4 regions of the Echinicola vietnamensis DSM 17526 genome follow, and region 2 is predicted to be linked to each of the others. Evidence: riboswitches for the same ligand, from Rfam matches in the RefSeq annotation. Region 2 holds a riboswitch; each other region holds the start of a gene.
The links. Region 2 has a riboswitch for S-adenosylmethionine ahead of ECHVI_RS12045 (hypothetical protein). Riboswitches for the same ligand answer to the same signal wherever they lie in the genome.
Positions count from the first base shown of each region.

Region 1 (6,188 bases), 960 kb from region 2:
GCACATTCATAGCCATGGGTGAAGCCCATGGTAAATTACCCCCTTCAACGTTTTCCGTTTTAGCCGCATTGACCACCCTATTCTCCACCACTTCCCGCTAAAACCCATTCGAGCGGATGGAGGAAAAGCATCGTTTTAGGGGATCAAGCAGAAAAGATGGGGGGGTAGCCTGTTTCGATGGGTAAATGTTCTTCGCCACCTTTGGTTGCTATTTGGCCACGGATGAACACTGATGTGCACAGATAGGATGCTTAAACCATTGCAAATCTGTGTTGATCCCTTTTATCCGTGACTTGAAATGAGATTAACATTTACCTGGGACATGCATTTGGCTATGAAGAGGGTTCCTCGGCAAAGCTTGGCTTCTTCCGGTTCAGATCAGAAATATTCCTTGATCCCAATTAGCATCAGGACGGTGTTTACCGAAGTGCTGAGCTAGGCTTTCAGCCTGAAAAGGAAGAGATTATGGCGACTACACCCCAAGGCCTTGCCTTGGGCTAGGATGATGAAAGGCTTTCAGCCTTCGGTTCCTGCATGGGTTTTGGGGACTGGCAGGTGGCCAAATGGTAATACCACGCATAAATAAGCAAGCCGCAACCTCCCATATTCACCCAGTGGATGCTGCAATCTAGGCCTAAAGGAAAATAATTCTTAGTGCCTTTGAGCCTTGGTGGCTATCATTGTTCCGATAACCAAAGAAACTTATCGCCTCCAATAATATAGGTTGATCCACCAATGTATTTACCACCTTTGGTTGCGCTTTGCCACGGATGAACGCTGATAAACACAGATAGGATGCTTAAGAAATGGCAAATCCCTGGTATCGTGTATAATGTAACCTCGAAAGCCAGCCCCAGAGGGGCGACACATTCATAGCCATAGGTGAAGCCCATGGTAAATTACCCCCTTCAACGTTTTCCGTTTTAGCCGCATTGACCGCCCTATTCTCCACCAGTTCCCGCTAAAACCCATTCGTGCGGATGGAGGAAAAGCATCGTTTTAGCGGTGTGAAATTTTCTTTCATAAGACCATGTCGAAAATTATCACCCAGAAATATTGCTTGATCCATTATACCTGCGCTTGCCATCTTTGGTTGCTATTTGGCCACGGATGAACACTGATGTGCACAGATAGGATGCTTAAACCATTGCAAATCTGTGTTGACCCCTTTTATCCGTGACTTGAAATGAGATTAACATTTACCTGGGACATGCCTTTGGCTATGAAGAGGGTTCCTCGGCAAAGCTTGGCTTCTTCCAGTTCAGATCAGAAATATTCCTTGATCCCAATTAGCATCAGGACGGTGTTTACCGAAGTGCTGAGCTAGGCTTTCAGCCTGAAAAGGAAGAGATTATGGCGACTACACCCCAAGGCCTTGCCTTGGGCTAGGATGATGAAAGGCTTTCAGCCTTCGGTTCCTGCATGGGTTTTGGGGACTGGCAGGTGGCCAAATGGTAATACCACGCATAAATAAGCAAGCCGCAACCTCCCATATTCACCCAGTGGATGCTGCAATCTAGGCCTAAAGGAAAATAATTCTTAGTGCCTTTGAGCCTTGGTGGCTATCATTGTTCCGATAACCAAAGAAATTTATCGCCTCCAATAATATAGGTTGATCCACCAATGTATTTACCACCTTTGGTTGCGCTTTGCCACGGATGAACGCTGATAAACACAGATAGGATGCTTAAGAAATGGCAAATCCCTGGTATCGTGTATAATGTAACCTCGAAAGCCAGCCCCAGAGGGGCGACACATTCATAGCCATGGGTGAAGTCCATGGTAAATTACCCCATTCAACGTTTTCCGTTTTAGCCGCATTGACCGCCCTATTCTCCATGACTTCCCGCTAAAACCCATTCGAGCGGATGGAGGAAAAGCATCGTTTTAGCGGTTTGAAATTTTCTTTTGTAAGACCATGTCGAAAATCATCCCCCAGAAATATTGCTTGATCCCTACTCCCAAATTCCCTTCGGGACGATTTCCAAGACATGCCCAAAGGGATCTTCAAAATAGCAGCTTTCCAATCCGTCTTTCCACTCTTGTTCGTGGGTGATGATGATGCCTTGCTCGATCAAGGCTGCTTTGCTTTCGGGATAAGCACTGGCTTCTACCTCAAAGGCAATGTGTTGTTTGCCATGGGCAAAATGGGGCGGCAGCACTTGTTCGTTTTGGGTAGTTTCCGGGACAAAGCACAGCAGGACGGAGGTGCCACACCTGAAAAAAATATGCCGGCCTTTCTCCTTGGAAATCACCGGCATCTTAAGTTTTTTATGATAGAAATCTTCTGCCTGATCCAGGTCAGGGATATAAAGACACGTTTCTTTTATTTGTGAAAATTCCATAACGTGAAGATAACCAAAACGATGGGATTTTCATCAACCACATCCTGATGCAAAGCCTTATCGCATTAAGGGATTAACCTAAATGGACATTTTCCAGCTTTTGGATGCTGTCAAGGATGCGTTCTTGACGGACGGAGCCGTTAAGTGCGATTATGGAAACGTTATTGGCTTCTATGGCAGGAAGGTGTTTGATTAGATCTTCTGTAGCGAGCGTGCAGATCGACCAGTACCGTTCTTGGGCCTGATGGATGGTGGCTTGCCCGATCAGTGGGGCCAGCGCATCAGCAGTGTCAGCACTGACGATGACTTCCAAGGATGCGGTGAGCGGTTTTTCGCGCTTGATTTTCGCTCCTTGCAGTTTGTCATAGCTATAGGCGTAGCCTTTTATGGCTTTGGTCAGGTCCGCATAAACGGAAGCGCCCGTGGGCAGACTGCCTGCACCTTTTCCTTGAAAAAACTGCTCACCCAAATTGTGGGAAGTGACTTTTGCTGCATTGTATTCATTTTCTACCAAGAACAATGGATCACTTTCTCCCACCAAAGCGGGGAGGATATACATGCTCAATCCGTCTTGGCTCCTTTGTACCGTGGCGATCAGCTTGATCTTCAGGCCAAGGGACTTGGCCAAGGCCACATCCTCTGCATGAACATGCTGTACCCCAATGGTCAGGATTTCATTTTCAGGAATGTACCTTCCAAAGGCATGGAGGCTAAGGATGGTCAATTTGCTGCTGACATCGCTTCCATTAATGTCCAAGGTAGGATCTGCTTCGGCAAAGCCTTTTTCCTGTGCCAGCTTTACGGCATCCGACAGGCTGAGGTCATCCTGGAACAACCGGGAAAGGATGTAGTTTGACGAACCGTTGAGGATGCCTTGGAGCTTGCTGATGTGATCACCCGCAAAATGGCAATCGAGGCACGTGATGATCGGAATGCCTGCGGCGGCAGAGGCTTCATAGAGAAGACTGCCTCCATAGCTTTTCTCCAATTCCAGTAGCTCAGGAAGGTGGGCGGCAAGCATCTTTTTATTGGCAGAGATGACCTTCTTTCCTGATTTCAACAGGCTGCTGACATAATCATAGGCCTGAATGGGATCAGAGATCAGCTCTATTCCAATGTCATGCGGGGTGTTTAAAATGTCCTTTGGGTCAAAGGATAATTGGAGCGAATGGGGCCTTTCTTTATTCTTATTTTGTACGACAATCGTTTCGGGCAGAAGCGATGGGCGGTCATTTTTAGCGATTTCATAATAGCCTTGTCCGACCACTCCAAAGCCAAACAGTCCAATGCGGTTAGTCATTGTTTTCCAAGTAAAAAGATGTTAGAATATAATTTAATTGTTCGTTTTCTACCAAAAAGGCATCATGTCCATAGATGGAAGAAATCTCTCTGTAGGTGCCGTTAGGGACATTTTTGCTGATAAACTGGGACTCTTCTTTGGTAAACAGCAAATCGGTATTGATGCCGATAGAGAGCACTTTTGCTTTGATTGCTGACAGGGCTTTGGCGGTTCCTCCTCTGCCTCTGCCCAGGTCATGGCTGTCCATGGCTTTGGTGAGTACCCAGTAGGAGAGGGCATTGAAGCGGTTGGAAAGCTTTTGACCTTGGTAGCGCAAATACGAACTTACCCGAAAGTGATCCGTTTTTTCTTCTGTTTCAGCTTGGCTGGCATGAAAGATATCTTGGTGCCGGTAGCTGAGCATTCCGATGGCACGAGCTGCTTCCAAGCCTTTTTTGCCGGCGTCCGGTGAGTTCTGTCCCCAGGTGCTATCGGATTCTATGGCCATTCTTTGGGCTTCATTAAAGCCAATGGTCCACGGGGAAGTCTTGGCATTGGAAGCGACAATGATGGTCTTTTTCACTTGCTCCTGTAGGTTATATGACCATTCCAAGGCGACTTGTCCACCAAGCGAGCCCCCGATGATGGTGTCAATTTGCTGGATACCCAAATGTTGCCGCAACCGGTCAAAGGCCTTGGCCATGTCCCGGGTGGAGAGGTTTGGGAAATCGTAATAATACGGTTTGCCGGTTTTGGGATTATCGCTAAGGGGCTGGGTAGAGCCATAGCAAGATCCTAGCAGGTTAGCACAGACAATAAAATATTTGGTAGGGTCAAAAAACTTGTCTTCTCCCACGAGACCACTCCACCATTCGTGTACATTGGCGTCGCCGGTAAGCGCATGCAAGATCCAGATGACATTGTCTTTTTTAGGCGTCAAATGCCCTTGAGTGGTATAGCTAATCTCAAATCCTGGTAGTGATTCTCCTGATTCGAGATTTAATTCCTCTTCACAGTGGAATGTTTCCTGTGTCATATCGGTAATCAGATACGGTGATGTTAGATTCATTTTACTCTTTGTTTAGCGTTGACTTCGGCCAACTGGGATCATCAAGAATGGGAATAAAAGCAAGTAAAGACGCCCGAAACGGGCAAAATAGGAGGGTGCTTAGTTGCACATGCACATTCGTTGATGCAAGGCACTTTCCCTTTGGATAAAAATTAATTCGATGATGCTTTGTGTGTGAAGTTGTATTGCTGTGTGTATCCTTTTTATAAAATTCATTGTTTAAGAATTTATATTTCCAAATGCGGATATTCACATTCGGCAGGAATTGGCACCTTGGATTTTCCAGGTTGCCAGAGGGTCTACGAGCCTGTCTCTCACCTCTTCTGTATAAATCCTTGTACTTTTAAAAAGTAAAGGATAGCACAAAGTAACAATCCAATTTTTGAATTTGCAAGTATTCGAAAAAGAGTTTTTTAAAAATTAAAGCGATCATAAAACCCTATAAAATCGATAGAGAATACTGTTTTTAGGTTTCTGGCTCAAAGGATATACCGAAAAGCGTAATTAGAAGGGGTGTTGAGCCGAAAGGTATCGAAAGCGTTTTGCAAGGTATAAAAAAAGGTGGCTGAGGACATCAGCACACCTTTAGAAGTAGTAGAGTAAGTAGTTTCTTAATATTGTTTGACCTGCGATCAAATCGCGTATGGATTAGGTGATGGGTTTAATCTTCATAGTAATAAACGGCAGATGCACCTGCTACGTCTTGGCTAAAGGCTGGTGAAGGGTTGCCGTTGGTGGAGAAGTAATCATATACCAATACTCTACCGCCTCCATTTGCTCTTTCGGCGACGAAGATCATTTTGCTGTCTTCGCTGTAGGCCACATCTACTGGATTGCCCAACATGGTGTTGTTACCTTCTATCCGGGCCTGCGCAGCCATAGCAATAGTTCCTCCGTCTGTGGTGCCGTTTAGGGTACTGGTGAAGTCAGTAATGATCACCAAGCCACCGTCACTGTCTGAAGAGGCATCACCAATGTCGGTGAGGACCATCAGGTCATCTTCCATGGAATAGGTCAACCCGTGTGTTCTGCCCAGACCTTCGATGGTCACACGCTTATCGGGGCTGATCATGCCGTCTGTATTGGCCATGAAGTTGTTGAACACTGCCAAGTCAGCGGTTTTGTCCACGACGGCATAGAGCGTATTGCCCTCTAGGTGAATGCCCCAAAGTGCAAAGTCCACTTCATAAGTGTTTTGTAGCGTGAAGCCGTTGTTGGTTTTCTGATAGACATATAAGCTGCTTTGGTTGCCATTTGCCTCTACAGGTGACTCTGCCACGACGACCATATCATTCATGACGGCTATTTCGCGTCCACTGACAAAAGTCCCCGATCCGGATAGTCCCAAAGAAATGGACAGGCCGTTATCCATCTTGGCCGCCATGATATCAGCATAAACATTCAGGGAATTGTCTGATCGAACCAACTGGATGATTTCGTCATTTTTATCATCGTAGTAGATGCCGTCAGCATCCGCTCCTGCTGAAGCAAAGGT
Region 1 is NC_019904.1:3,883,826-3,890,013, forward strand. It holds gene ECHVI_RS23730 (hypothetical protein) at 299-439, shown strand; gene ECHVI_RS23735 (hypothetical protein) at 1,187-1,327, shown strand; gene ECHVI_RS15985 (VOC family protein) at 1,956-2,345, opposite strand; gene ECHVI_RS15990 (homoserine dehydrogenase) at 2,419-3,645, opposite strand; gene metX (homoserine O-acetyltransferase MetX) at 3,638-4,693, opposite strand; SAM riboswitch class I at 4,918-5,027, opposite strand; gene ECHVI_RS16000 (hypothetical protein) at 5,355-6,188, opposite strand, start outside.
Region 1: linked by a shared signal. The riboswitch ahead of metX (homoserine O-acetyltransferase MetX) and the one ahead of ECHVI_RS12045 (hypothetical protein) in region 2 are both predicted to bind S-adenosylmethionine.

Region 2 (6,188 bases):
TTTCCGAAACCGAAAAACCTAGGAAATTGTTTCTAAGGTGACCCAGATGAAGGGGCTTGTTGGTGTTGGGGGAGCTAAACTCCACCATGACTTTTTGGTTTTTTGGGGGCAACTGGCCGAGCTGCTCGTTTTGGTAGAGCGTTTGGAAAACAGCCATCCAGGACTGTTCATTGACAGAAATGTTCAAGAAACCTTTTACGACATTAAAAGCACTTACGGCCTCGCAGTTTTCCACCAAGTATTGCCCGATTTTGTCTCCACTGTCCTCGGGTTTCATTTTGGTGTATTTAAGGAATGGAAAAAGTACGAAGGTATAATTGCCTTCAAACTCCTTACGGGTAGGTTGTAAGGAGAGGGACTCAGGGGTTACCTGATGATCAAATGCTTTTGAAAAACCTTCGCTAATGGCTTTCAGTATCTGTTCTTGAATCGTCATGCTTTTGTTAAAGTTTGATCGCATTTTTGACCCCTAGTGGATCAATTGCATATTTTTTAGCTTCTAAAAGTTGCTGACCAATGATTTGGTGGTGGATTCCAGTACTTCAAAGGCGTTTTGGGCCATGATGTTTTCAGAATCCAACGTAGGGTTAACCTCTACAATTTCCCAACAGCAAACTCTTTTGTCTTTTATCAATTCCATGTTCAATTTTAAGGCTTCTTGCACCGTCAAACCATCGGGAACTGGTGTTCCTGTACCTACGGAAATGGAACTGTCCATGCTGTCTACATCGAAGGAAATATAAATCTGCTCACAATCTTTCAAAATGGCCAAAGCCTCTTCCGAAATTTGAGTTATTCCCTTTTGACGGACTTCTTGGGTGGTGAAGTTACGTATGCCGTGCTTTTCGATCAGCTTGTTTTCAGGTTCTTCCGTGTCTCTTACAGCAATGTAGACAATGTCCGACGCCTTGATCTTTGGGAAATCCCCGCCGATTTTTTTGATCTTTTCCCAGTATTCGATTTCTTCCGCAGATGGATCCTGTTGCCGGTTTTCAAGATTGTCTTCTTGAAGGCACATACCCAAGGGCATGCCGTGCATATTCCCTGAAGGACTCGTGTAGGGGCTGTGGATGTCAGCATGGGCGTCGATCCATATCACCCCAAGGCGCTTTTCCGGATTGGCAGCCTTGATTCCCATGATGGTCCCTGCAGCGGTAGAGTGATCCCCCGCCAGGACAATTGGGAATTTCTTTTCCTCACGGAGTGCTTTTATCGTATCGTGCACATTTCCCAGCACCTCATGCACCCCGTCAATGTACTTGGCATGCGGATAGGGGTTGTTTTTCCATAGGTAATTGTTGGCATCTGGCACATTGATGGGGTCAAACCGGGTAAAGAAATCCGATTTTTTACCCAAGCTCGCCACCTTTAGCGCGTCAATTCCCAAGCTGGCCCCTCTAGTGCCTGCGGCAAGTTCAGACCGTACTTCTACAAGCTTGATGTTTCTCATAATGGGTAAATCTCTAGTTCGTTATATTGGGCAAATCAGTTATTTGGATCAATTGCCACAAAAGTAGTCAAAAATGTGCATTTATGGGAGAAGGGAGGTGTGAAAGGTGAGGCGGTTTTGTACAATAAGACAAATCGTCCAGTTTCCCGTACGTGATCATGCGTTTATGATGGTAATAATGATGTTCTTTTCGCTGATTTTACCCGTTACTTTCACTAATAAGTGAAGGTTAAGCTTGAACGGCTATTGATAATAGTAAGGTATCTAGATCTATTGGTTTTCAGTGGGATAGTGTTGTAAATTTATACGTGAAGAGAGCGGAGGTATACACCGTTTGGCCTCTTTTCAAGGGGAGTTAAAGTGAGGAAATTAGGGGAAAGAAAATAATTCCCTACAAATTCTATAGGGAAATTAGTTTTTGTAAAAAATTGTCGTACCTTTGAAACAGTTATTAGCGAAAAGCGCCGAAAGCTTGGTAGCTGATTTATAAAGAATAGGGGAGAGAACAGGCTCGAAGAACCTATAGCAACCTATCCCTCTCAACAAAGAAAAGGTGCTAAATCCTGCCGAAATCATTTGAGGACCTATAAATGTGAAAACCATGAGACAAGCAATGCGAATGCGGAAACCGATGAAAGCCCCCAAAGGGTGTTGTTGCAGATAGTAGCAAACCCTCAGAAAAATCAACTAATAACGATCTTAACTAAAGAAACCATGACAGCAATAGCTTCTAACCATAGCATTTCCACTCAAAACAATCATATCTTCAGCTTTCAGTCCGTCATCAGGAACAAAACCACGGACCAAAAGTCCTTAAGTGCTTATGAGTGGCTTTCAGAAAATGAATTTGTCCAATTGGAAGGCCAAGGTACTTTTGGCTTTCACAACTTTGAAGCGGCCAATAAGCAGTTTCAAGCGATCTACTTCACCCTCAAAGGGGATTTGGCCGCACACTATGCATTCTTCAGGGGAATCGTACTGGCTGGACAACCTAAAGAGGTCTATTTGGAAAACATTCATGAAAACAGAAGTTTCACATTGAAGTTTTACAAGAAGAATGAAGCGGTAGCCAAAGAGTACTTGGAGAAGATTTTTAGAATCGTCAACGATGAAATCAGGTTCAAACAAGTGCTACGAAAAGTGCTCATCAATCAGGAAAAGCACCGCTTGGAAGAAAAGTTGCTCTTTAATGAACTGAGCCATTAAGGTACAATAATAAACCATCACTAATAACCATATTAAAACACCTCCGAAGTATTTTTCGAGGTGTTTTTTTTGTTGGCCCAATTGAGGGGTATGGAAACGGTTCGTGCAGATAAGGAGGAAACGCTGATAGCATGATCACCAAGCAGCATACCCAAAGCCTTAGCAGTATTCTATCATCATTACTGAGGGCAAGGCCCTTGATAAACCTTAAATTAGCCACAGATAAAATGGATGAACCCAGATTTGCAATGGTGCCAGCATCTTATCTGTGTTTATCAGCGTTCATCCGTGGCAAAATGGAAACCAACAGTGGAAAGGAAAATGATAAGCCATAGGAATAGGTTGCTCCCAATTTTTCGGCTTGATCCCCAACAAGGCTCCATGGTACAATTCAATTGTAACTTCCAATGAGTGCAGGTTACAGCATTTACTTGGCACCTTTGTGGCGGATTATGTATCCCTGGTTTTACCGTTAAGAAAATGGCAGTTTACAAAAGTAAAGGATGGGAATGACAGGTTTCATGCTGCCCCTTTACCCCGAGTTCCCGCCGCGGGCTTCCCATGATGAAGTCCTGTCAAGGGCAGCTTTTGCCCATTTGGTACTTATTCCACCTTTGACGAAGGTGAAAAAAGAAGGAGCAAGTGACTACCTGCTCCCTAAATGGTATCCTGCCTAAAGTAAAGTTCCATAGGAAGGGGCAAGGTAAAAATGCATTAGCCTTGGATTATTCTCCACGAATGACCGCTAAGCCCCATTTGGTCCGTTATTTCCATCCCCCTCCGAGGCTTCGGTACAGTTCGATGTTGGCGATGGCCAATTGGGTTTTTAACCTTACCAGCTCCATTTGGTTTTCCAAGGCATCTTCTTGGGCATTGATGATTTCCAAGTAACTCGCAAATCCACTCTGGAAGAGCAGGAATGCATCCTTAATGCCCTTGTTGGTGACTTGAAGCCTGTCTTCGACGATATTATGGGCTTCTTGCAGCTTTTCGATCGTTACCAAGGCATTAGAAACTTCCCCTACAGCACCAATGATGGTCTCTTTAAAGTCCAATTGCGCAATTTCTCTTTTATTAAGGGCAATTAAATGGTTGGTTTTTAACTTGCGATTTTGAAAAATCGGTTGGAAAATGGCCCCGTTCAGCAGCGCAAAACCCGCTCCCATAGGGTCAAGGAAATGCTCGATTTGATAGGAGTTGAGGCCTACTCCGCCGCTAATGGTCAAAGAGGGGTATTTCATGGCCTGAGTAACCCCGACATTGGCGTTACTTATGATCAGGTTATATTCCGATGCGGCAATATCCGGCCTGTTTTGGATTAGTTCCAGCGGTACCCCTGTTTGGTAAGTGCTGTCAAAGGCGATATCTTCCAAGTGATGGACCAGCTCCAGCTCTTGGGGAGCCCTTCCCAAGAGTTCATTAAGTCGCGTTTCCTGAATGGCATAATCCCTTTCCAGATCAGGTATCAAGGCCTTTGCCCGTAGCATTTGGGATTCAGTCTGCTGGACAGCCAGGGAGGTGGTCTCTCCGGCATCATACTGAAGTTTTACGATTCTGAGTGTGTTTTTACTTAACTCATAGTTACGCCTTGATACGGTGAGCTGGGATTTGAGCATCAGCATGTTTAAGTAGGTCGTAGCCACCTCTGAGACTAAAGCGGTTTGTAATGCTTTTTTAAACTCTTGCGTTTTCATAAAATCGGCTCGAGCAGCTTCTTTTTGCCAGCGAAGCTTACCCCAGATATCAATTTCCCAGCTTGCCTGTAGGGAAGATACGTATTCCATCCGCTCAGTATAAAGTGAAGTAGGAATGTCTTCCCCATGGTTTCTTCTGGCCCTATTGGAACCATAGTTGTTATAATATTCCGAATAATATTCACGGTTATATTTAAAGGGAGAAGCACCCAGGGAAGGCAGAAAGTTAGCCTTGGATTGCTGTAGATTTTGATAGCCTATGTCGATTTCCTTTGTCATTTTTTGCATGTCAAAGTTGTTGGATAGGGCAGAATCGATCAGGCTCACCAAGGTAGAATCCTTGAAATAGGCCTTCCAATTTACAGCCGCCATGTTTTTCTTACCCGTCATCAAACTGTCCCTGAGGCTGTCAGCTCCATAATATTGATCAGGGAAATCTATTTCCGGTCTATTATAGTTTTGCCCCACCTTACAACTAGCCATCGCTATTACGACCAGTGTAAAAGGCAATATGTTTTTTAGCGAATTCATAGTTAGTCTTTTTCTATCGTTTCAATAAAGTACCTGTCTTGGATTTGCTGGAAGATATAGGCCAGCACTGGGATAAAGATTACCCCTAATGAAATGCCGAAAATCATTCCTCCAGCTGTACCGATACTTACTGATTTGGTGCCTTGGGCAGAAGAGCCCACGGAAAACATCAAGGGCACCAAACCTGCCGTAAAGGCAAAAGAGGTCATCAAAATAGGCCTGATCCGTAAGGCACACGCCTCCACTACGGCGTCTGCTACATTAAGTCCTTCTTTTCTCTTTTGGGAGACAAACTCCACGATCAGAATGGCGTTTTTGGCCAATAGACCAACCAACATCACTAGTCCTACCTGCACGTAAATATTGTTCTCGATGCCTGCAAGGTTGATAAATACAAACACCCCTAAGATACCTGCAGGAAGGGACAGGATCACGGCCATGGGTAGCCAGAAACTTTCGTATTGGGCGGCCAAGATAAAGTAGATCAAGATTATACTGATGACAAAAATGATCGTGGTATTTGAACCTGATTTTTTCTCTTCCAAGCTCATACCTGTCCATTCAAAACCCAAGTTGGCGGGGAGTTTACTATTGCTCATTTCTTCAATGACCGCCATCACATCACCGGTACTGTAACCTTTGGCTGGTGTGATGTTGATCCTGGCAGCACTGTAAAGGTTATAGCGGAAGACGGTTTCCGGCCCATAGGTTTCTTCCAAGGTCACAAATGTATTGATGGGAACCATTTCCCCTTGGTTGTTTTTGACCATGATGGAGTTGATGGCATCGGGCGTTTCCCGATATTGGATGTCTGATTGCATGTATACCATGTACTGCCGCGTAAAACGGTTGAAGTCTCCCACCCGCGTACGGCCAAAGTTAGATTGGATCGTAAACATCATGTCCTTCACGCTGACCCCCATGGCTTTTGCCTTTTCGTAGTCAATTTTGATTTTGTACTGCGGAAAATTGGGGTTGAAGGAGGTAAAGGCCTTCTCAATGGACTCTTGCTTGGTGAGTTCATTAATAAAACCATTGATCAGCTGACCGAATTCTCCATAGTCCCCGTCAGAATAATCCTGCAAGACAATCTGTACCCCATCGAAGTTACCAAACCCCTGTACGGTAGGTCTAGGGTAGATATTGATGCTGGCTTCACTGAGTACACTGAGCTTTTTGGTCAGCAGCTTGACGACTTCACCGATCTCCCTGACATCGCCCCGTTTGCCAATTTCCTTTAGCTTGATATAGCCCAAGCCAGTGGATGAACTTTCAGAGTCATCCACAATATTATAACCGGAAATGGT
Region 2 is NC_019904.1:2,927,665-2,933,852, forward strand. It holds gene argS (arginine--tRNA ligase) at 1-436, opposite strand, end outside; gene ECHVI_RS12040 (arginase) at 500-1,450, opposite strand; SAM riboswitch class I at 1,932-2,043, shown strand; gene ECHVI_RS12045 (hypothetical protein) at 2,165-2,656, shown strand; gene ECHVI_RS23665 (hypothetical protein) at 3,166-3,333, shown strand; gene ECHVI_RS12055 (efflux transporter outer membrane subunit) at 3,421-4,881, opposite strand; gene ECHVI_RS12060 (efflux RND transporter permease subunit) at 4,884-6,188, opposite strand, start outside.

Region 3 (6,188 bases), 1.4 Mb from region 2:
GAGCTTCTTCCGCATCACTTTCGATATGGTCGATGATGCCTTTCACCAAGGAATGTTCGATCCTCTTTTCTACTGACTCTGCACGCCAAGCTTCACTGGCCACTTCTTTTTTGCCGCTTGACTTGACGGTCTCTGCAAAATCCAACAACCGTTCGGTAGCATCATCCCTCCTGTCCCAAAGCACATCTTCCACATGCTCCAGCAGGTCCTTTGGAATATCGTCGTACACTTCCAACATGGTGGGATTAACAATTCCCATATCCATACCATGCTGAATGGCATGATATAAAAATGCAGCATGCATGGCCTCACGGACAGGGTTGTTTCCCCTAAACGAAAAGCTGACATTGCTGACGCCTCCGCTGACTTTCGCCCCAGGGAGGTTTTCTTTTATCCATTTTGTGGCTTTGAAGAAATCTATGGCGTTGCTTCGGTGCTCCTCCATTCCGGTAGCTACCGGAAAGATATTGGGATCGAAGATAATATCATTAGGATTAAACTTCACCGTTTCCACAAGGATATCATAGCTCCGTTTGCAAATGTCCACGCGTCGCTGATAAGTGTCCGCTTGGCCATCTTCGTCAAAGGCCATGACCACCACGGCTGCACCAAACTTCTTGATGGTTTTGGCTTGGTGGATAAATTCGTCCTCGCCATTTTTCAAACTGATGGAGTTGACGATTCCCTTTCCTTGGATACATTTTAGCCCCGCTAAAATAATATTCCACTTGGAACTGTCCACCACAATAGGAATCCTACTGATCTCTGGTTCGGAAGCAATCAGGTTAAGGTACTTCACCATGGCTGCCTCACCATCCAGCATCCCTTCATCCATGCAGACATCCAATACTTGTGCTCCGCCCCTCACTTGGTCCAAAGCCACTTCCAAAGCTTCATCAAATTGGCCGTTCAAGATCAAACGGGCAAACTTCTTGGAACCTGTCACATTGGTCCGTTCACCGATATTGACAAAGTTCAACTCCGGTGTAAACACCAATGGTTCCAGCCCGGATAATTTGAGCTGGTTATGTTTAGTCTTCTTATCCATTCCCACTATTCTTCTTCTAATGTATACGCTAGTTTTCTGGGTTTGTATTTTTTACTGACGTCTCCTATCACTCGAATATGCTCAGGAGTGGTCCCACAGCAACCACCCAGGATATTGATCAAGCCATCTTTCAGAAATTCTTCCACCTGATCGGCCATTTCTTGGGCGGTTTGGTCATACTGGCCAAACTCATTGGGCAGCCCGGCATTTGGATAGGCACTGACGTAAAACGGTGCATTTTCTGCCAACACTTTCAGATAAGGTCTTAACTCTTTTGCCCCCAATGCACAATTCAGCCCAATGCTCATCAAAGGTACATGAGAAACTGAAATGAGGAAAGCCTCCGTGGTCTGTCCACTGAGTGTCCTGCCAGAAGCATCCGTAATGGTTCCTGAAATCATGATGGGGATCCCTCCTTCCTCTGGAGAAAGGGGTAGTCCTTTTTCCTCAAAAACCTCTTGGATGGCAAACAATGCCGCTTTGGCATTCAAGGTATCAAATATCGTTTCTACCAAGAGAATATCAACTCCCCCATCCAGTAATCCCCTAACCTGCTCGGCATAGGCCTCGGAGAGCTGATCAAAATTAATGGCACGGTACCCAGGGTCATTGACATCTGGGGAAATCGAAGCCGTCCTGTTTGTAGGCCCGATAGCACCGGCCACAAAGCGGGGCTGATCGGGAGTTTTTTCACTGTATGAAAGGGCCGCTTCCCTGGCGATTCTTGCGGATTCCACATTGAGCTCATAGGCCAATTGCGAAAGATCGTAATCCTCCTGTGCAATGGAAGTACTGCTAAAGGTATTCGTTTCTATGATATCTGCTCCAGCCTCCAAATATGTATCGTGGATGTCCCGAATGATCTTCGGTCTGCTAAGTGACAGTAAATCATTGTTGCCCTTTAGGGCCTTGGGGTGATTGGCCAATTCAGGTGTCCTGAAATCCTCTTCTTCAAGCGTATAACGCTGAATCATGGTACCCATCGCACCATCGAGTATCAAGATCTTTTTGTCTACTTGTTGAAGTAATATGTCGGTTCGTGTATTCATGCCCTCATTAATAGTAAGAAAAGCTGTATCGAGCAAAGAACCGATAGAAAAGCAATAATCTACCGCTCATCTTTTCCTGACAAGCTCAGGATGGGAGTTAGCACCTTGTCTGATCAGGTTGCTAAGACGTCATAGGGCCCTTCCCTCGGTCTTTCTCGATAAGCAATTCCAAAGTTAACATGAATTAGTGGAAAAAAATTACATTCTACCCATTTTATTTTGATAATATCGGTTTCAGTAAGCACTCCGTAAATATCAATCAGGGCCTGATTCCTACTCCCACCTGCAAATAGGGATTGGACATGTATTGAGACATGCTGACTGCTCCTAACTCATAGCTTCCAAGTGGAATTTCTACTCCTCCGTATACCGAAGCCACTAAGGCAACCTTAGATCTTTTGGCAAGGGGGAAAACCCTACTTAAATAAATTTCAGGTTTAGCCATCATTCCACCATTTCGCAATTCACCATCATAGTCCGGAAGATCAATTAAATCAGGAAAATCCAGCTTTCGCTTATGGATCAAGCTGTACCGTACATTACCATAGCCCAAGCCGCCCAACGCGCCCACTTCCCAATTATAAATATCGATCAGTTTGGCACCCAAGTTCCCATATATCCTTAAGCTGCTAAGGCTTTGGTCATAATCTTGATTTGCCTCACCAGACATATTTAGATTATATAAATCTATTCCGTACAGAAACCCTCTGTTTTCCCCTAAAAGCTTTAAACCTAAGTTTTTGGGAATTCCTTTTAGGGGTTTGTAGCCATTATTCTTAAGGTGAGCATTAAGGTCATTTGGCTTGGTAAAGTGCGCACCATAAATTAAGTGTATGCCTAAAGATGCATCCCGGTAGAAATAATTTTTCTCAGGAAGGCTGATGCCAGCACCCAACCGGACAAAAGCACCGCTTTGCAAATTGTCAAATGTCAATCCATTTAAGTTCCAGGAATCTTCGAAGGGATTAAAAGAATAGCCAACTTTGGCGATCATGCTAATGACTTCTTCACTGGGTAAAATATTGAGGTCATAGCCCAGTTCAAAACCAATTTCCGTCAAAAAACCACCCATAAACTGACTGCCCTTGTTGATGTCATTCCTTCTCAGGATAAATCCATGAGCGGGATCGGCCAAAAACTGGTCCAGGTTTTCCCCTTCCCGCTCTTCAAGCATTTCCACATTCAAATAGCCCATGCCGATAGACATGTAATGAATCAGGTGAAATTTCCCTTCTTCGGTAAAGCTATAGCCGAAATTGATAAAAGCCCTAGTCGTACGGTAATCCAACGCATAATCGTAAAATGGCGTCTCCACACCGTTATTTTGATAGAGCTCGGCTCCAATGATAAAGTCGTTAAACCGTGTTTGATAACTAAGGCCATAGGAATTATAACTGTTTGGCATGGGGGGCTGACCATGATTTTCCAAGAGCTTATTCAATCCCTGCAGATTGGCTCCAGAGGTACCATAGTAAACATTGAAGCTGGTCCGCTGATACCCTCTGGTCTCTTGTGCAAAAGCTTCTCCACCGAAGCACACCAAAATAAAAATTACAACAATTGTCCTCATCAGGTGAAATTTCAGCTCAAAAATAAAATTTATATGTTAAAAGGCGATAACTTTTATCAGGTTTATAAGTCATCTGCCATAGGTACATAATAAACATTTTGATCTCATTTTGCTGGATTTTCGGTAAAGATTTAATCTATGGCCCATCCCAGATCGACCCAGCTGTCCAAATTTGACAAATCTCAGCTAAAACGCTATTAACAAGATATCACTTTCAGCCCACATGGCCGTAGGAGATATCGATCCCAAAAGACTACTTTTATGGGATTTTATAGTATATTAACTGCCCTGTTTTAGTTATCTACTCTTTAACAAACAAATGAACAACAGTATGATTACAACAACCACCCCTTCAGTGGAAGGACATGAAATCAAAACATATTTTGGAATTGTTTCTGGAGAAACGATCATAGGAGCGAATGTTTTCAGGGACTTTTTTGCCAGTATCACAGATATCGTCGGTGGCCGCTCAGGCACCTATGAAAAAGTACTGAAAGAAGCCAAGTCAACTTCTCTGATGGAAATGGAAATGCAAGCAAAAGCGATGGGAGGAAATGCTGTAGTCGGTGTGGACCTGGACTATGAAACCATCCGCGATGGCATGTTGATGGTTACAGCGAGTGGAACCGCCGTATTGGTAGAACCCAAGCAATGATAAATGATGTAACGTTTCTGTAGAAAGAGATGTATTCCTTCATCCGTGCTCTGTAATCATATGACCAGGGCACGGATAATTTATTCATGTGTGAGTTTCCCTTCTAAAATTTGATGGATTTTTTCCTTGGTGCTTTTTTTGATCACCTCATTGTTAATGACCACCATGGGACCCGTTTTGCAAAAATCCATACATTTGGTTTTGACAATTTTATATTTCCCTTTGTGCGTATCCAGTTTGGTAAGATCTTGGACATCCTTGAGCAAACCTTTACAGCCATTTTTTTTACAATCCGAACCGGCACACACAAATATGAATTTCCTGAACTTTCCCATGTATCGCTAAAGGTTTGACACCATTTGTAACAACAAACCGCACAAATACGCTCCATACGTCCCTACTGCATAACCAAACACGGCCAATAAAACCCCCACAGGTGCCAATGAAGGATTGAAGGCTGATGCTACAATCGGGGCAGAGGCTGCGCCTCCTACATTGGCCTGTGAACCGACAGCAACATAGAAAAAAGGAGCTTTGATAAGATAGGCCACTATTAGCATAATCGTTATGTGAAAGAGCATCCATATGGCACCGACCAAGAATAAAGTGGGATTGTCCATTATGGCAAACAAATCCATCTGCATGCCTACCGTGGCAATGAGCACATAAAGCAATACACTTCCCAATCTGCTCGCCCCCACTCCTTCGAGGTTTCTGGCTTTGGTAAAGGAAAGGATCAATCCTCCGGTGGTGGCGATGATCACGATCCAGAAAAAAGGAGAATCCAAGGAATATTTTTCCAATGAAGGGTAATTGGTCCCTATCCACGGCGCAATAAAATCAGCTATCCAATGGGCCAAGCCGGTAATGCCGAACCCTACTCCCAGAATCATTAATGTGTCGGCCATACTTGGAATCTTCATGATGCTTCCGCGATAGGCTTCCACTTTTTTCTGCAGGGCATCAATAGCCGAACTATCCGCTTTGAACAGCTTATCGATACGGCCGGGATTGGCTGCCCAATACAGTAAAAAAGCCAACCACAAGTTGGCCATGACCACATCCACCGCAATGACCTGACTAAAAAGCTCCCCACTGGGCTCAAATGTCCGCAGCATGGCGGTTTGATTGGCCCCTCCACCAATCCAGCTACCTGCAATGGTAGACAATCCTCTCCACACTTCATCTGGACCGACGCCCCCCACTACACTTGGATCAAAAATCGAAACCACCAACAAGGCTAAAGGACCACCTAAAATGATCCCTAAGGTCCCCGCCAAAAACATGGTGAGTGCTTTTGGACCTAATTTAATAATGGCCTTAAAATCTATACTTAGGGTCAGTAAGACCAACGAAGCCGGCAACAAATACCGAGAAGCAATCCTATACAATGCCGAGGTCTCTCCCGAAATAACGCCCAAGGTATTCAAAATAGAAGGCAGGAAATAACATAACAGCACCGTAGGAACCACCCTGTAGAACTTTTGCCAAAAGGGATTTTTGCTGGCTGCCGTACCAAATACAATGGCTAGAATGCTGACGAGGATACCTAAGACAACGGCATCATTAGTGATCAAAGGAGTGCTTTCCTGCATGGAATGTTTAAATTCTTTAAAACAAATAAGTAGTACAAAAGAAACAAAACCTTGGATAAAAAAAAATATAGGTATCCTTAACTTTACCCTCCGCCCAGCTAAACGAAAGATCCGTCAAAACCCTAATTGGTCTCAGATACACCTAGACAGCCCGGATTATTTCCTCCTTATACAGGAATGCGATGAGTTGGATAGGTTCATTAAGTCAAAACCAAATTGAAATTTTCGGAAAGTACAAGGCTGTAGATACCCAAAAAATCAGTAAACCAGG
Region 3 is NC_019904.1:4,323,206-4,329,393, forward strand. It holds gene metH (methionine synthase) at 1-1,048, opposite strand, end outside; gene ECHVI_RS17705 (homocysteine S-methyltransferase family protein) at 1,054-2,097, opposite strand; SAM riboswitch class I at 2,161-2,262, opposite strand; gene ECHVI_RS17710 (hypothetical protein) at 2,357-3,667, opposite strand; gene ECHVI_RS17715 (YbjQ family protein) at 3,999-4,322, shown strand; gene ECHVI_RS17720 ((2Fe-2S) ferredoxin domain-containing protein) at 4,403-4,657, opposite strand; gene ECHVI_RS17725 (DUF819 family protein) at 4,664-5,917, opposite strand.
Region 3: linked by a shared signal. The riboswitch ahead of ECHVI_RS17705 (homocysteine S-methyltransferase family protein) and the one ahead of ECHVI_RS12045 (hypothetical protein) in region 2 are both predicted to bind S-adenosylmethionine.

Region 4 (6,188 bases), 230 kb from region 2:
TCCACCATCTCCCATTTGCTCGTTAGGGCCAAGTTCTTCTGGTCGGGTGGGTTGTATGCCGCCGTCCATCCAGTGGAATTCCAGGTCTTTTCCGCTAGGCATTTTAAATTTAAGGGTGACATGGGAGGAAGGAGGACAGCCGTCAGGGAAATAGCCTCGTTGGAACTCGCCTACATAGACGGATCCTACGCTGCATTCCGCTTCCGTGGGGTAGCCCAGTCCGAGGGCCCTGAAAGGTGGCTCCATAATATGACAGGCCATGTCTCCAAGCGCACCTGTACCGTAATCCCACCATCCACGCCAGTTAAATGGAACGAGATTGTCTACGTATTCTTTATATGGAGCAGTGCCCAGCCAAAGGTCCCAGTCCAGCTCTTTTGGGGGAGTGGTACCTTTTTCTGGCCATTTGATGCCTTGTGGCCATACGGGGCGATCTGTCCAGCACCATACCTTGGTCGCCTCTCCGATCAGTCCAGCATCGTACCATTCGACCATTCGGCGGACGCCATCTCCGGAGGAGCCTTGGTTGCCCATTTGCGTGACCACTTTGTATTTTTCGGCAGCTTCTGTGAGCATACGTGCTTCATAAATATCATGGGTCAGGGGCTTTTGCACGTAAACATGCTTGCCCAGCTGCATGGCTGCCAAGGTGATGACGGCATGGTTGTGGTCTGGGGTGGATACCGTTACAGCATCAATGTTTTTATGCTCTTTTTCGAGAAGCTCCCGGAAGTCTTTGTAATATTTGGCTTTAGGGAAGCGCTCACGGGAAGTGGCTGCTCTTCTGTCGTCCACATCGCATAGATATCCGATTTCTGCATGACCGCTTTGGTACATGGCGTTGATGTCGCTTTGGCCTTTTCCGCCAGCCCCGATACCTGCGATAACGATTTTGTCACTGGGAGCCGTGAAACCAGGGCCTCCCAATACATGTCTGGGGACCAGATAAAATCCAGCTGCAGCAGTGGCAGCGCCTTTCAAAAACGCTCTTCTGGAATTGCCAGATTGGAGTGGCTTTTGTTCTTTCATGGGTAATATTGTCGGTTGAAATTTTTTTTTGATAATTTTTAAGTCAATCAATTTATCAAAAACTTTTTTTACTTCCAGCTAAAATGTAGTTTTTCAGCCCAAATGGTTATATTTTCGGATGAATGGCGGTGTGTCTTACTGAAAATTACACGATATTTAGCCTTTACAATGTTGCTAAATCGTTAAATTATTGTTTAGTGCATGTTTGTTGTGTTGGAAAAAGTTTCTTCAATCATTAAAATGTTTGGGTAAAATATTAGAAAAGTTAGACGTTTGTGAAAAGTTATTTAATAAATATATATAAGATGACAGTACATAAAATAGGCGGAATTTCAGTAGTGCTAATGATCTTGACCGTGATGTTTTCATGTGAGCCAGATCCCAAAATTTCAGCTGCTGCTTTGATTCCCTTGCCGGAGAAGGTGCATGAAGCAGAAGGTGCTTTTGAAATCAATAAGTCCACCAAGATACACGTGGCCCAGGATGCTGGAGAGATGCGTGGGGTGGCGGATTTTTTGGCCACATTGCTCAATCAGTCTACGGGATACAATATCCAGGTGGTCGACGAACTTCCGGAATCAGGGAATTACATTTCTTTGGGGCAGGAAGGTAGTGGAGAGGCGTATAAGCTTCATGTGCAAGACGATCATATTCAAGTGAAGGCAGGTTCTGCAGCGGGAGCTTTTTGGGCAGTACAGACCCTTCGGCAATTATTACCGTTAGCCATCGAGGAAAAAGGGCCGATTGAAGGAGTGTCCTGGAAGGTGCCAGCCGGGGAAATTGAAGATAATCCTGTATACGCTTATCGGGGAAGCATGCTGGATGTTGCCAGGCATTTTTTTGATGTCAATGATGTGAAACGCTACATTGATTTGATGGCCATGTATAAATTTAACTATCTGCACTTGCATTTGGCTGATGACCAGGGCTGGCGGATAGAGATCAAGTCTTGGCCAAAACTGACCGAAATTGGCGGTAGCACGGAAGTAGGCGGTGGCGAAGGAGGTTTTTATACCCAAGAAGAATACAAGGAAATCGTGCAGTATGCAAAGGAGCGGTTTATTACCATTGTGCCGGAAATCGACATGCCGGGACATACCAATGCGGCTTTGGCCTCATATCCTGAGCTCAATTGTGATGATGAAGCCCCAGAGTTGTATACAGGCATTGAAGTTGGGTTTAGTACACTATGTACGGACAAGGAAGTCACTTATCAGTTTATCGATGATGTCGTGCGTGAACTGGTAGAAATGACCCCTGGGCCTTATATCCACATCGGTGGAGATGAGTCTCATGTGACGGCGTTGGAAGATTATATTCCGTTTATTGAGCAGGTGCAGGATATCGTGAATTCGTATGATAAACAGGCGATTGGCTGGGATGAAATAGCCCATGCGGCGTTGCGGCCTAGCACGACTGCCCAGTTTTGGGCCAAGGCAGAAAATGCCAAGATGGCTGTGGAGCAAGGTGCCAAGGTGCTCATGTCTCCGGCCACAAAGGCTTACCTGGATATGCAGTATGATTCCACCACACAGTTGGGCCTGCATTGGGCAGCGTATATAGAACTGGACAGTGCCTATATGTGGGAGCCTACTGAATTGGTGGAGGGCATCGGTAAGGATGATATTCTTGGCGTGGAAGCACCGCTGTGGACGGAGACCATTGAAAAGATGGATGATATCGAATACATGGTGTTTCCCCGATTGATAGGGATCGCTGAGATTGCGTGGACGTCACCCGACAAGCGTAATTGGGATAGTTACAAGGATCGATTGCGCCAGCATACTGAAAGGCTGGAGGCATTGGAGGTAGATTATTATGCCTCGCCCTTGTTAAAAGAAAAGGAAATAGCAGAGTAATAAACTAAAGGCCAGTGATGAACACTGGCTTTTATTTTGGTTAAAAAAAAGCGAAGTAGTTTTTAACTGCTTCGCTTCACTGATGTTTCTCACATGAAAACAGGTTGTGTTTTCATGATGGGTTGACTTTTTATGCAGAAAGTTTCCCAGGACAGGTAGGCTGAAAACCTTATTTTGATCTTTCCAAAGCCCTTTCGATGTCGGCAATGATGTCGTCGTGGTGTTCCAGTCCGGCAGAAAGCCTGATCAAGCCTGGCAGAATTCCTACACGCTGCCGTTCTTCTTCCGTTAGTTTGCTGTGCGTAGTGGAGGCAGGGTGGGTGATGATACTTCGGGTATCTCCCAAGTTGGCCGTGACGGTGATCATTTGCAACTCATCAATAAACCGCTGCGCCCGCTCGATTCCGCCTTTCAGGGTGAGCGTGACAATGCCGCCACCATGTTTCATTTGCTTCTTAGCAAGGTCATGTTGCGGATGGCTTTTTAGGAAAGGGTATTTTACAAACTCTAGCTCCTTGTTGTCCTGGAAATAAGAGGCTACTGCCAAGGCATTGGCGCAGTGTCTTTCCATTCTGATGGCGAGTGTTTCCATGCTTCGTGAAAGGATCCAGGCATTGAAAGGAGAAATCGATGGGCCTGTGTGACGGGTGAAGAACTGCACTTCCTTGATCAATTCTTGCTTACCAAGGATCAGTCCGCCCAAAACACGGCCTTGACCGTCAATATATTTCGTGGCGCTGTGGGCCACAATGTCTGCTCCCCATTTGGCAGGCTGCTGGAGGTAAGGCGTCGCAAAGCAATTGTCCACCACAAGGATCAAGTTATGGGCTTTGGCAAATTTCCCGATCCACTCCAAGTCGATTACTTCCAGGCCAGGGTTCGAAGGGGTTTCGATAAACAGCATCTTGGTGTTGGGCTTTACGAGCTTGTCCCAGTTTTCGATATCTGAAATATCTCCATACGTAGACGTAATGCCCCATTTCGGAAATACCCTTGTCAGCAGCTGGTGGGTAGAACCAAACAGGGACCTGGATGCGAGGATATGGTCACCTTGCTCAAGAAGAGAGGCCATGCTGCCAAACATTGCCGCCATTCCGGATGCCGTGGCGATGCCGTCCTCTGTGCCTTCCACTGCACATACTTTTTCGATCAGATCGGAGCTGTTGGGGTTGGCATAGCGGGAATAAATGTTTCCGGGGATTTCCTCAGCAAACATCTGCCGTGCTTCCTCGGCACTGTCAAATGTAAAGCTGGAGGTCATGTAAATGGGTGCAGAATGTTCCCGTTGGTTGGATTTGGAAGACGCAATCCTGACGGCTTCCGTTTCAAAATGCTTATTGGACATGGTATTTAATATCTTTCAGTTTTTGATTCAATGATTTTGCGTAACAATAGAGAAGCTGCATGGCATAGGCCAATGAAATCCGGTAAGGGATGAGAAAAAAGCGGTGAAAAGGTAGATTGGTCATAATGTCTAATTTATAGTTCCCTCAATTTTTTTGGGCAGGTATTGGCACCTTTTCGCTGTCTCGAATGGTTGCCAGAGGGTCGCAGAGCCTGGTCTCTCGCCTCTTCTGTATAAATCAGTTTCCTGAAGTCATGCAAAGTAACATCAGCACAGTTGATTTTCCAAACTATTTGGCTTTTCAGTAGGCAAGATGAGCGATTAAGGAATGTGCGGGGCAAGCATCTCTGCCCAGCCGTCGTAGCCGAGTTTGGTCATGTGCAGGCTGTCCTGCAGGAATAGCTCAGGCTTTGGTTTTCCTTCACTGTTAAGGGCGACGTCCCAGACATTGACGTAGGATACCCCTCCGGTTTTGTCTGCATACACCTCTAAAAGACGGTTTAAGGTTTCGTATTCTTCTTTCAACTGCCACCTGGAAGGGCTCGGTTTTGGGCTGATCAGGACGATTTCTGTTTCAGGAAGTTCCGCCTGCAGCTTACCCACTAATTTTTGCATGGTCTTCAGGATGGCTACAGGCGTTTTGCCACTTGCCAGGTCATTGTCCCCTTCATAGATAAACACTTTGTGCGGGTGGTACCGGATGATCAGTTCTTGGGCATAATGAAGTAATTCAAATGTCTGTGATCCGCCAAAACCCGTGTTGACCACGGTGACTTCTGGAAAATAGCTGCCGATGTCTTTCCACATTCTTACACTGGAACTTCCCGTAAAAAGGTAAATGTCGCCAGGTGGAACTGGGGTGTCAGAAACGATCTGATCGACTTCTTCTTGAAATTTAACGGGATTATCCTGGGCGAAAGCTGTCTGAATGAGTCCTGTCATTAGTAAGCTGCATAAAACGCAAAGGAATCGGAGATGGGAACGTGAGATGGTCATTTTAATGGGATGGTTTCTTTGATGGTTTGTGATGTAAATAACTAAAAATATTGGAAAAGGAGAAATGGTAGGTAAACTGAAAGTGGTGTGCTGTAAGTTTTCATTTCTGAACACATTTCCGTACACATGAAGGACTTGTTCGTTTTTTGGGCAGCGCCTTTTACACGTTATGTGGGTTGCAGTAAAGTTTTTTTTGACCCAAAATACCATTGATTGGTGGCAGGATTGGCCGATTTCGTCACTTTAATTATGGGATACACCCTGTGGCCGGTAATTTCATTGAAGAGTTGCTCGTTTTTTGAGCAAAGGTGAAGGGAATTATCAAATGAAATCTAGTGTCCATGGAGAAAATGAAAGCATTCTTTTGGTTTTGCAGTGGGGCCAATATTGCCATTCTAAAGAAATGTCCCACCGAGACTAATAAATATGTAGGAATCGGTGGGACGGTGTTCTTTACAGGAGTGCTCGCCGCATTGTCCGCAGGGTATGCGCTGTATACGGTTTTTGAAAGTTGGTACTGGGCAGTGGCTTTTGGAGCAGTGTGGGGTGTTATGATATTTAACTTGGATCGTTTTATCGTTTCGAGTATGCGAAAAAAGGAACGTTTTTGGGCCGAATGGAAACTGGCCTTTCCACGTCTTTTGCTTGCTGTTTTTTTGGCCTTGGTGATTTCCAAGCCTTTGGAGTTGAAGATTTTTGAAAAGGAGATTGATCAAAAAGTAAGTGAGCAGAAGGTGCTGGAGATGCAGGAGGCAAAGGATAATTTGGAAATGGCTTATCCTGAAATTGCCCGCTTGAAGACTGAAAACGAACAATTGCGAGATGAAATTGCCGCAAAAGCAGCATTCCGCGACCAGCTCCAAGAGGAGTATGATGCCGAACGTTTCGGAGTGAAAACACCGGGAACTACGGGCATTGTGGGACTGGGGGTTAACGCCGAAAAGAAAGAGCAGCAATTG
Region 4 is NC_019904.1:2,702,382-2,708,569, forward strand. It holds gene ECHVI_RS11120 (Gfo/Idh/MocA family protein) at 1-1,029, opposite strand, end outside; gene ECHVI_RS11125 (beta-N-acetylhexosaminidase) at 1,335-2,888, shown strand; gene ECHVI_RS11130 (O-succinylhomoserine sulfhydrylase) at 3,058-4,233, opposite strand; SAM riboswitch class I at 4,365-4,473, opposite strand; gene ECHVI_RS11135 (GDSL-type esterase/lipase family protein) at 4,555-5,175, opposite strand; gene ECHVI_RS11140 (DUF4407 domain-containing protein) at 5,571-6,188, shown strand, end outside.
Region 4: linked by a shared signal. The riboswitch ahead of ECHVI_RS11130 (O-succinylhomoserine sulfhydrylase) and the one ahead of ECHVI_RS12045 (hypothetical protein) in region 2 are both predicted to bind S-adenosylmethionine.